2 regions of the Arthrobacter sp. FB24 genome follow, and region 1 is predicted to be linked to the other one. Evidence: riboswitches for the same ligand, from Rfam matches in the RefSeq annotation. Region 1 holds a riboswitch; the other holds the start of a gene.
The links. Region 1 has a riboswitch for glycine ahead of gcvP (aminomethyl-transferring glycine dehydrogenase). Riboswitches for the same ligand answer to the same signal wherever they lie in the genome.
Positions count from the first base shown of each region.

Region 2: it holds a riboswitch for glycine, as region 1 does, so the genes downstream of both, ARTH_RS00335 (L-serine ammonia-lyase) here and gcvP (aminomethyl-transferring glycine dehydrogenase) in region 1, are expected to answer to the same signal.

Region 1 is NC_008541.1:823,670-828,084, reverse strand. It holds gene gcvP (aminomethyl-transferring glycine dehydrogenase) at 1-2,131, opposite strand, end outside; glycine riboswitch at 2,333-2,431, opposite strand; gene ARTH_RS03925 (TetR/AcrR family transcriptional regulator) at 2,581-3,120, opposite strand; gene ARTH_RS03920 (MFS transporter) at 3,190-4,415, shown strand, end outside.
Region 2 is NC_008541.1:64,187-68,601, reverse strand. It holds gene lipA (lipoyl synthase) at 1-750, opposite strand, end outside; gene ARTH_RS00335 (L-serine ammonia-lyase) at 840-2,267, opposite strand; glycine riboswitch at 2,541-2,638, opposite strand; gene ARTH_RS00330 (hypothetical protein) at 2,785-3,120, shown strand; gene ARTH_RS00325 (LysR family transcriptional regulator substrate-binding protein) at 3,124-3,909, opposite strand; gene ARTH_RS00320 (DUF5997 family protein) at 4,007-4,411, shown strand.

The DNA.
Region 1 (4,415 bases):
CGCCCGGTCCGCCGCCGCCGTGCGGGATGCAGAAGGTCTTGTGGAGGTTCAGGTGGGACACGTCGCCGCCGAACTTGCCCGGCTGCGCCAGGCCCACCAGGGCGTTCAGGTTGGCGCCGTCAACGTAGACCTGCCCGCCTGCTGCGTGCACCGAGTCGCAGATTTCGCGGACGTCGGCGTCGTATACGCCGTGCGTTGACGGGTACGTGATCATGATCGCGGACAGGACGTCTTTGTGGGTTTCGATCTTCGCCTGGAAGTCGGCGTGGTCGATCGTGCCGTCAGCGGCGGTGGCCACGACGACCACCTTCATGCCGGCCAGGACGGCGGACGCGGCGTTGGTACCGTGCGCCGAGGCGGGGATCAGGCAGACGTTGCGCTGGTCATCACCGCGGGACAGGTGGTAGCCGCGGATCGCCAGCAGGCCCGCGAGCTCGCCCTGGGAGCCTGCGTTCGGCTGGATGGAAACCTGGTCGTAGCCTGTGATCTCCGCGAGGTCCGCTTCCAGGCCGTCGATCAGCTCACGCCAGCCTTCGGTCTGGGAGTCCGGGGCGAAGGGGTGGATGGAGGCGAACTCCGGCCAGGAGATGGCTTCCATCTCGGCGGTGGCGTTCAGCTTCATGGTGCATGACCCCAGCGGGATCATGGTGCGGTCCAGGGCGAGGTCGCGGTCCGAGAGCTTGCGGATGTAGCGCAGCAGCTGGGTTTCGGAGCGGTGCGTGTTGAAGACCGGGTGCTGCAGGTAGTCCGAGGAACGTTCGACGGCGGCGTCGAGGGCGAAGCCTGCGTCGTCGGAGGCAACCTCGGCGCCGAAAACGGCGGCAACGGCGGCGACGGTTTCCGGCGTCGTGGTTTCGTCAGCGGAGATGCCGACGGTGTCGGCATCGATGCCGCGCAGGTTGATGCCTTTGGCTTCGGCTGCGGCGACGATGTCAGCTGCTTTGCCCGGGACGCGGACGGTGATGGTATCGAAGAAGCTGCCGTGCAGGATCTCGAGGCCCGCGCCCTGCAGGGATGCCGCCAGGGTGCGGGCGTTCTTGTGGATGGTCTCGGCGATGGACTTCAGTCCGTCAGGGCCGTGGTACACGGCGTACATCGACGAGACGATGGCCAGCAGCGCCTGTGCGGTGCAGATGTTGGACGTGGCCTTTTCGCGGCGGATGTGCTGCTCGCGGGTCTGCAGGGCAAGGCGGTAGGCCGGGGTGCCTGCGTTGTCCTTGGACACACCCACCAGGCGGCCGGGCATGGAACGCTCAAGGCCCTTCTGGACGGCCATATAGGCGGCGTGCGGACCGCCGAAGAACAGCGGCACACCCAGGCGCTGGGTGGAGCCGACGGCGATGTCCGCACCCTGCTCACCCGGAGGGGTGATCAGGGTCAGTGAGAGCAGGTCGGCCGCCACAGTGACCAGTGCGCCGCGTTCCTTGGCGGCGGCGATGACGGCGGCGTGGTCGAACACCCGGCCGGACACGCCCGGCTGCTGCAGCACGATGCCGTTGATGTCGCCGTCGGGAAGCCCCTTGGAGAGATCCGCCACCTCAACCTCGAAGCCGAGCGCCTCGGCACGGCCCTTGACGATGGCGATGGTCTGCGGCAGGACATCGGCGTCCAGGACCGTCTTGCCGTCATGGGCGGCCTTGTTCTTGTTGGCACGCCGCATCATCAGGACTGCTTCAGCCACGGCGGTGGCTTCGTCCAGGAGGGAGGCGTTGGCGATGGGCAGGCCCACGAGGTCCTGGACCATGGTCTGGAAGTTCAGGAGTGCCTCAAGGCGTCCCTGGGAAATTTCCGGCTGGTAGGGGGTGTAGGCGGTGTACCAGGCCGGGGACTCGAGGATGTTGCGGCGGATCACCGCCGGGGTCACCGTGTCGTAGTAACCCTGGCCGATCATCTGTACGGCCGTCTTGTTCTTGGCAGCCAGCTTGCGCAGCTCGGCCAGTACTTCGACCTCGCTCAGGGCGTCCTGCAAAGTCAGGGCGACTTCCTGGCGGATGTCTTTGGGGACCGCGGTGTCTACCAGCGAGTCCACGGTGTCGTAGCCGACGGACTTGAGCATGGTGTCGATGTCGGCCTGGCGGCGGGCGCCAATATGCCGGTCGACGAAGGTGGTGGAGGCTGAACTAACCGTCACGAAGGAACTCCATTACTAATGGCGGCGCAGGGTACGCCGCAGTGGTCCGGGTTCCTCCCCGCTCTGTATTGGACCTGAGAGTTTCCGCAGGACCGTGCTCTCGCACAGCTCCGCTTGCACCGTCGGTGAGCATGGCGTGTCCTGGTTTGCCCCCAACTGGGTTGGGACACAAACGGACAGCATGCTGCTTTCCAGAGTTGCCTTGCCGCGGCGGTACATGGGCCTGAGAGATTCCTGGGGAGGGTTTGCTCCTACGGCGCCTGCTTGTACCTACTTGCAGAACTCTCCCGCCGCAGATCAAAGGCATATTTAGTTAGCGGTGACAACAGTCACAGCGTCAATTGTCCTACGCGCAGGTCCAGTCTGCAAACTCCGCAGCCAGTCCGACGGCGCGTTACGGCCCGAATCGCGGCGGTCCCGGAAGGCAGACCCACGCCCTCGTGGCGCTGTCAGCCGCGAAGCCGTTCGACGGCCGCCAGCAGGCTGTCGACGTCGCCGCTCATTTCGGGCGGGGCGGCGCCGGGGCCGCTGGCCAGCATGGCATTGAAGTAGAGGCCGTCACCCATGTACAGCACGGCCTTGGCCATGGCCGGACCAACGTCCCCGGCCAGCAGTTCCAGCCAGCTCCCCTGGACGGCCGCGAAGCGGTGCAGCGTCTCCTTGTGCGCTACTTCGGCAAGCCGGGTGGCAGCCACAAAAACCCGGTCCAGCGGAGTGTCCGCCCAGAGGGAGGACTTGATGAAGTAGACCGCGGCGCCTTCCGGAGCTTTGGCCATGGCGTCCAAATCCCCGGCGACCAGCCGGTCCATGCGCTCCAGCAGGGCAGAAATCATGGCTTCCTTATTCGGGAAGTGATACAGGAGACCCCCCTTGGAAACCCCTGCTCGCCGGGCCACGGCATCCAGCGTCGCGGCGCGTTCACCCACCTCGATCAGCAGGGATTCAAAGGCGTCGAGCACAGCCTCGCGGGCAACGGGTTTTCTGGCCATGGTTCCTATCATGCCCGGTGGTCCGGGCTCGTTTCTTAACTATACCGTCCAGACGGTACAGTTATCTTCATGGGAAACTCGCAGTCACCTTCGACGCCGGCCACGCAGCGCCTCACTTCCGCAGCGCCCGCCGCTATCGGCAGCCGCGCCCCCGGCCCCAGGCCGGGTCGCGACTGGCTGGCCCTCGCGCTTTTGATGTTCCCGGTTCTGCTGGTCGCCGTGGACAACACCGCACTGACGTTCGCACTGCCCGCCATCGCCAGCAGCCTCGACCCCACCGGCGTTCAGCTGCTGTGGATTATCGACGCCTACCCCCTGGTCCTGGCCGGCCTCCTGGTCGCCATGGGCAGTTTCGGCGACAGGATCGGCCGCCGCCGGCTCCTGCTAATCGGCAGCACCGGTTTTGCCGCCGTCTCCGCAGCAACGGCATTCGCCCCCAGCGCGGAATGGCTCATTGCCGGCCGCGCAGCGCTTGGATTTTTCGGTGCGATGCTCATGCCTTCCACCTTGTCCCTGATCCGGAACATCTTTCCGGACCCCAACCGGCGCCGTCTGGCTATCGCAATTTGGGCAGCAGGGTTCTCGGGTGGTGCCGCGCTGGGGCCGATCTTCGGCGGCTGGCTCGTGGAGCACTACTGGTGGGGCGCAATCCTGCTGGTGGCCGTGCCCATCATGCTGCCTATCCTGCTGCTTGGTCCGGCCCTGATTCCCGAATCCAGGGACCCCAGCCCGGGAGCCGTTGATGCCGCCAGCATCGCCCTCTCCCTGGTGACAATGGTTCCCTTGGTCTACGGCATCAAGTCGCTGGCAACGGAGGGCTTCGGCCCGGCGGCGGCGGCCATCGGTTTCGGACTCCTCATGGGCTACGCCTTCATCCGGCGCCAGAAGAGGCTGCCCAGCCCCCTACTGGACATCAGCCTCTTTGGAAACAGGATCTTCAGCACGGCCATCACGGCCAATGTCCTGGCGCTTTTTTCCTTCAACGGCTTCATCCTGTTCCTTGCCCAGCACCTCCAGCTGCTGGAGGGCCAGCAGCCCACGGAGGCCGGAATTGCCATGATCCCGGCGCTGGTTGCCACTGTGGTTGCAGGCCTGGTGGTGGTCCCGCTGGTGCGGAAAATAAGGCCAGGCTTTGTGGTGGCCGGAGGTCTTTCCCTAAGCGCCACCGGCTACTTCATGGTGGCCTTCGGGGACCACTCGGGCGGTCCGGCCATCCTGCTGGGCGCACTCCTGGTCCTGGCCCTCGGCGTGGGAGCAGCCGAAACGATTTCCAACGACCTGATACTGGGGTCGGT
Region 2 (4,415 bases), 760 kb from region 1:
CAGGTACTGGGTGATCGTGATCAGGTCGCAGCCGGCCTCGTGCAGGTCGCGCAGGGCCTCGGAGATTTCCTCGCGGGTTTCTCCCATGCCCAGGATCAGGTTGGATTTGGTGACCATGCCCAGGTTCCGGCCCTGCGTGATGACGTCCAGGGACCGGTCGTAGCGGAACGCGGGGCGGATGCGCTTGAAGATCCGCGGGACGGTCTCGACGTTGTGCGCGAAGACCTCGGGCTTGGAGTCGCAGATCGCGGCGATGTGTTCGGGTTTGCCGGAGAAGTCCGGGATCAGGAGTTCGACGCCGGTGCCCGGGTTCAGTTCGTGGATCTTGCGGACCGTCTCGGCGTAGAGCCAGACGCCCTCGTCGGCGAGGTCGTCCCGGGCCACGCCGGTCACGGTGGCGTAGCGCAGCTGCATGGCCTGGACCGAGCGGGCCACCTTGGTGGGCTCAAACATGTCCACCGGTGAAGGCTTGCCGGTATCGATCTGGCAGAAATCGCAGCGCCGGGTGCATTCGGAGCCGCCGATCAAAAAAGTGGCTTCCTTGTCTTCCCAGCATTCGAAGATGTTCGGGCAGCCGGCCTCTTCACAGACGGTGTGCAGGCCTTCCTTCTTCACCAGGTTCTTGAGCTGGACGAACTCCGGGCCCATCTGGACCTTGGCCTTGATCCACTCCGGCTTACGCTCCACCGGAGTAGCCGCATTGCGCTGCTCAATACGCAGCATCTTCCGGCCTTCTGGTGCCAGTGTCATGGTTCTCTTTCCTTTGTGCGTGCGCCGGTAGTCCGGCAAAATTTTGGTGCGGGAGGGGTTGCTGGAGCCGTCCCGGTCGGGCTAGGGGGTCAGCATTCGACGACGTTGACGGCGAGGCCGCCCATGGCGGTTTCCTTGTACTTGGAGGACATGTCCCTGCCGGTCTCGCGCATGGTCACGATCACCTCGTCCAGGGACACCCGGTGCGTGCCGTCGCCCCAGAGCGCCATCTTCGCGGCATTGATGGCCTTCGCCGCCGCGATCGCGTTCCGCTCGATACAGGGGATCTGCACCAGCCCGCCGATCGGATCACACGTCAGCCCCAGGTTGTGCTCCATCGCTATCTCCGCCGCGTTCTCCACCTGCTGCGGCGTCCCGCCCATCACCTCGGCCAGGCCCGCGGCGGCCATCGACGACGCCGAACCCACCTCACCCTGGCAGCCCACCTCCGCCCCCGAAATGGACGCCTGTTCCTTGTAGAGCACCCCGACCGCACCGGCAGCGAGCAGGAACTTCACCACCACATCATCCCGGTCCTGCCGGCTGGCCCGGTCCATGCCCGGTGCGAAATGCAACGCGTAATACAACACCGCCGGGATGATCCCGGCCGCCCCGTTCGTCGGCGCCGTGACCACCCTGCCGCCGGACGCGTTCTCCTCGTTCACCGCCAACGCGATCAGGTTCACCCACTCCTGCCAGTACTTCGGATCCCGGTACTCCGGGTCCTGGCCCCGGTTCTCCTTCAGCAAACGCTCGTGCCAGTCCGGCGCACGACGGCGGACCTTCAGCCCGCCGGGCAGCAGCCCCTCACGCTTCAGGGACACCGCCACGCACTCCTCCATCACCGAGTAAATGTGCAGCAACCCCTCCCGGATCTCCGCCTCGGACCGGGAGGCGCGTTCGTTGACGAACATGATCTCCCCAATGGACAGGCCCTTGGACTGGCACCGGCCCAGCAGCTCCGCCGCAGTCCGGAACGGCAGCGGCAACTCCTTCTTCGACTCCTCCAGCTCCTGCTGCGCAGCGTCCTCCTCGCCCTCACGGACAATAAACCCCCCGCCCACCGAGAAGAACGTCGCCGCATGCAGCACCTCCCCGCCAGCATCCGTGACAGTGAAAGTCATCCCGTTCGTGTGCCGCGGCAGGATGGTCAACGGCCGCAACACCATATCCTTCACCCCGTACGGCAGGACCACCCCGGCACCATCAACAGCACCGGCCAGCCGCAGCATCCCGGACTCCGCGATCGCCGCCAGCCGCTCCTCCACCTCGGCCGGGAGGATCTTCTCCGGATGGAACCCCTCCAGCCCCAGCAGGATCGCCGTCATCGTCCCGTGACCGTGCCCCGTCGCGGCGAGCGAACCATACAAATCCACCCGCAGCCCGGCCACCCTCTCCAGGGCACCGGAAGCCTTCAGCTCCTCGGCGAACACCGCCGCAGCCCGCATCGGACCCACCGTATGCGAACTCGAAGGCCCAATCCCGATGGAAAAAAGATCAAAGACACCAACAGCCATGGCCGGGTTCCTTAGCTGCCCAGGCGCTGCGGGGCGGACTGGGGACGCGCACTGGGGCGGCAGGACACGCAGATGCGGCGGCCTGCAAAGGTGGAAGAGGACGGCTGAATCGTCACGAGAGGAACTCCATAATTCAGGTGGCGCAGGGCGCCACGTTGATTCGGGTTCCTCCCCGCTCTGTATTTGACCTGAGAGTTTCCGCGGACCCTGCTGTTACAGCGTGCCGCTTGCACCGTCGGTGAGCCCGGGGACCGGACTACTTTCCAGAGTTGCCTCGCCGCGGCGGTACGTGGGCCTGAGAGATTCCTGGGGAGGATTTGCTCCTACGGCGCCTGCTGAACGTACCGGCAGGACTCTCCCGCCGCAGATCAAAAGCGTGTATCACTTGTCGGTGACACGGCTCACACATTATCTGTTGCCGGGGCCGCTCGCAACAGAGTCACGTCATATGGGTCATTCGTGCCGCTGACGGGAGGGATCCGTCGGTGGCCGAGGCACCGCTTGCTAGGCTGGAACCATGAAATCCCGCCTCGCCGCCCTGTCCGCTGCTGCCCTCATCGTTGTACTGACCGGCTGCGGGCAGGTCCAGGACGCAGCCGAAAAGGCCGTGAGCGACGGCGCCTCCCAAGTTGCCACAGCAGCCGCCGACCAGGTCAAGGGACAGGTGTGCGCGCTCGTGGAGGACGGGCTTGTCAGCGTCAAGGACAAGGAACTGCTGGGCGGCCTCGTGGCCGGGGCCGACACCGCCGGCGTGCCGGCCGAGATCACCACTCCGCTACGCCAGATCGCCGAGGCGGGCGATCAGGTTCCCGCCGAGTCCGTCACCGCGCTCAAGGATGCCTGCACCGCCTAAGCCCTAGCGCTTGCCCTTCTTGCGCGATCCCTTGCCGCGGCCCTTGTCCGGATTGGGAGCGTATCGCTGGGCCACCTTGGGTTTTTTGACGCCGGTTCCCCGCCGGTCCGGTTTCGGTTCCTTCTTGGGCGGCTCCACCTTCGCCGACGGCTGGCGGGAGCTCTGGGCGGTCCGTCCGCGGACAATCCCGATGAACTCCTCGATCACTTCATCCATTGCCTGGTCCGCCGCCTCATCCCCGGCCTCACGCGTCGCTTCACGCGTGGCCTCATTGGGCCAGGCAAGGGCGATCTGTGTGGTGGGTGCGCCGGTGAGCTTCCGCGCCACCGTGTCCTTGACGTTGAAGTGGCGGGCGACGGACATCGGCAGGATCACGAGCCCGGCACCCGAGGCAACCACCTGCAAAGCAACTTCCGGGCCGCCGAGCTCCGCCACATCCAGAAAGGTCTCTGCGGCAAGGTCCGCCAGCGCCACCTCTTCGAACACCGAAATCTCATGTCCCTTGGGAGCAACCACCACCGGCTGCTCCTCATACAGGGGAATCACGTTCAGGCCCTCACGCTCCACCGGCAGGCGGACGAAACTGAGGTCGGCGGAACCGTCACGGAGGACCAAAAGCTGGGCGCCGTCGTCGGACATAAAGGACTGCAACGGAACATCCGGCATCCGCTCTTCCCAGCGCCTGATCCACTTCCCCGGCGTTACTCCGGCAACGTAGGCGAAGCGCAGCACGCGCCCTTCCGGTTCAGCGGGTGCGGATGCTTGCGGGGATTCTTCTTCAGCGGACACACGTTCACAGTACCGCCAGAGCTGCGGGAGAGCCCTGCTGGTGCTGTTTGGTGCTGCTCTGGTGCCTTGTAGGCGGTCCGCCGGATACCCTTGAAGTATGACCTCTGCAAACTCCCAGTCCATGAAGCCGGCCACCGTTGCCAAGAAGCTTGGCATCTACCTGCCCGCAACACCCCAGGAGTTCCAGGATTCGGTTATCACCCGCGCCGATTTCGCCGAGCTCCAGGCCAACCCGCCGGAGTGGCTGGCCGAGCTCCGCCGCAACGGCCCGCACCCCCGCCCGGTGGTGGCGCAGAAACTGAACGTTTCCATCAGCGGCCTGGCCCGCGGCGGCGTCGAGGAAGCACTGACCTCGGCGGAGATCACCGCGCTGCTGCAGGCTCCCCCGGCTTGGCTGGTGGCCGAACGCTCCACGCACGCTGCAGTCCGCGCCGAAGCACAGCGCGTCAAGGACGAGGCCGCCAAGAAGGACGCCAAGAAAGCCCGTGCCAAGGCCGAGTAAGGCC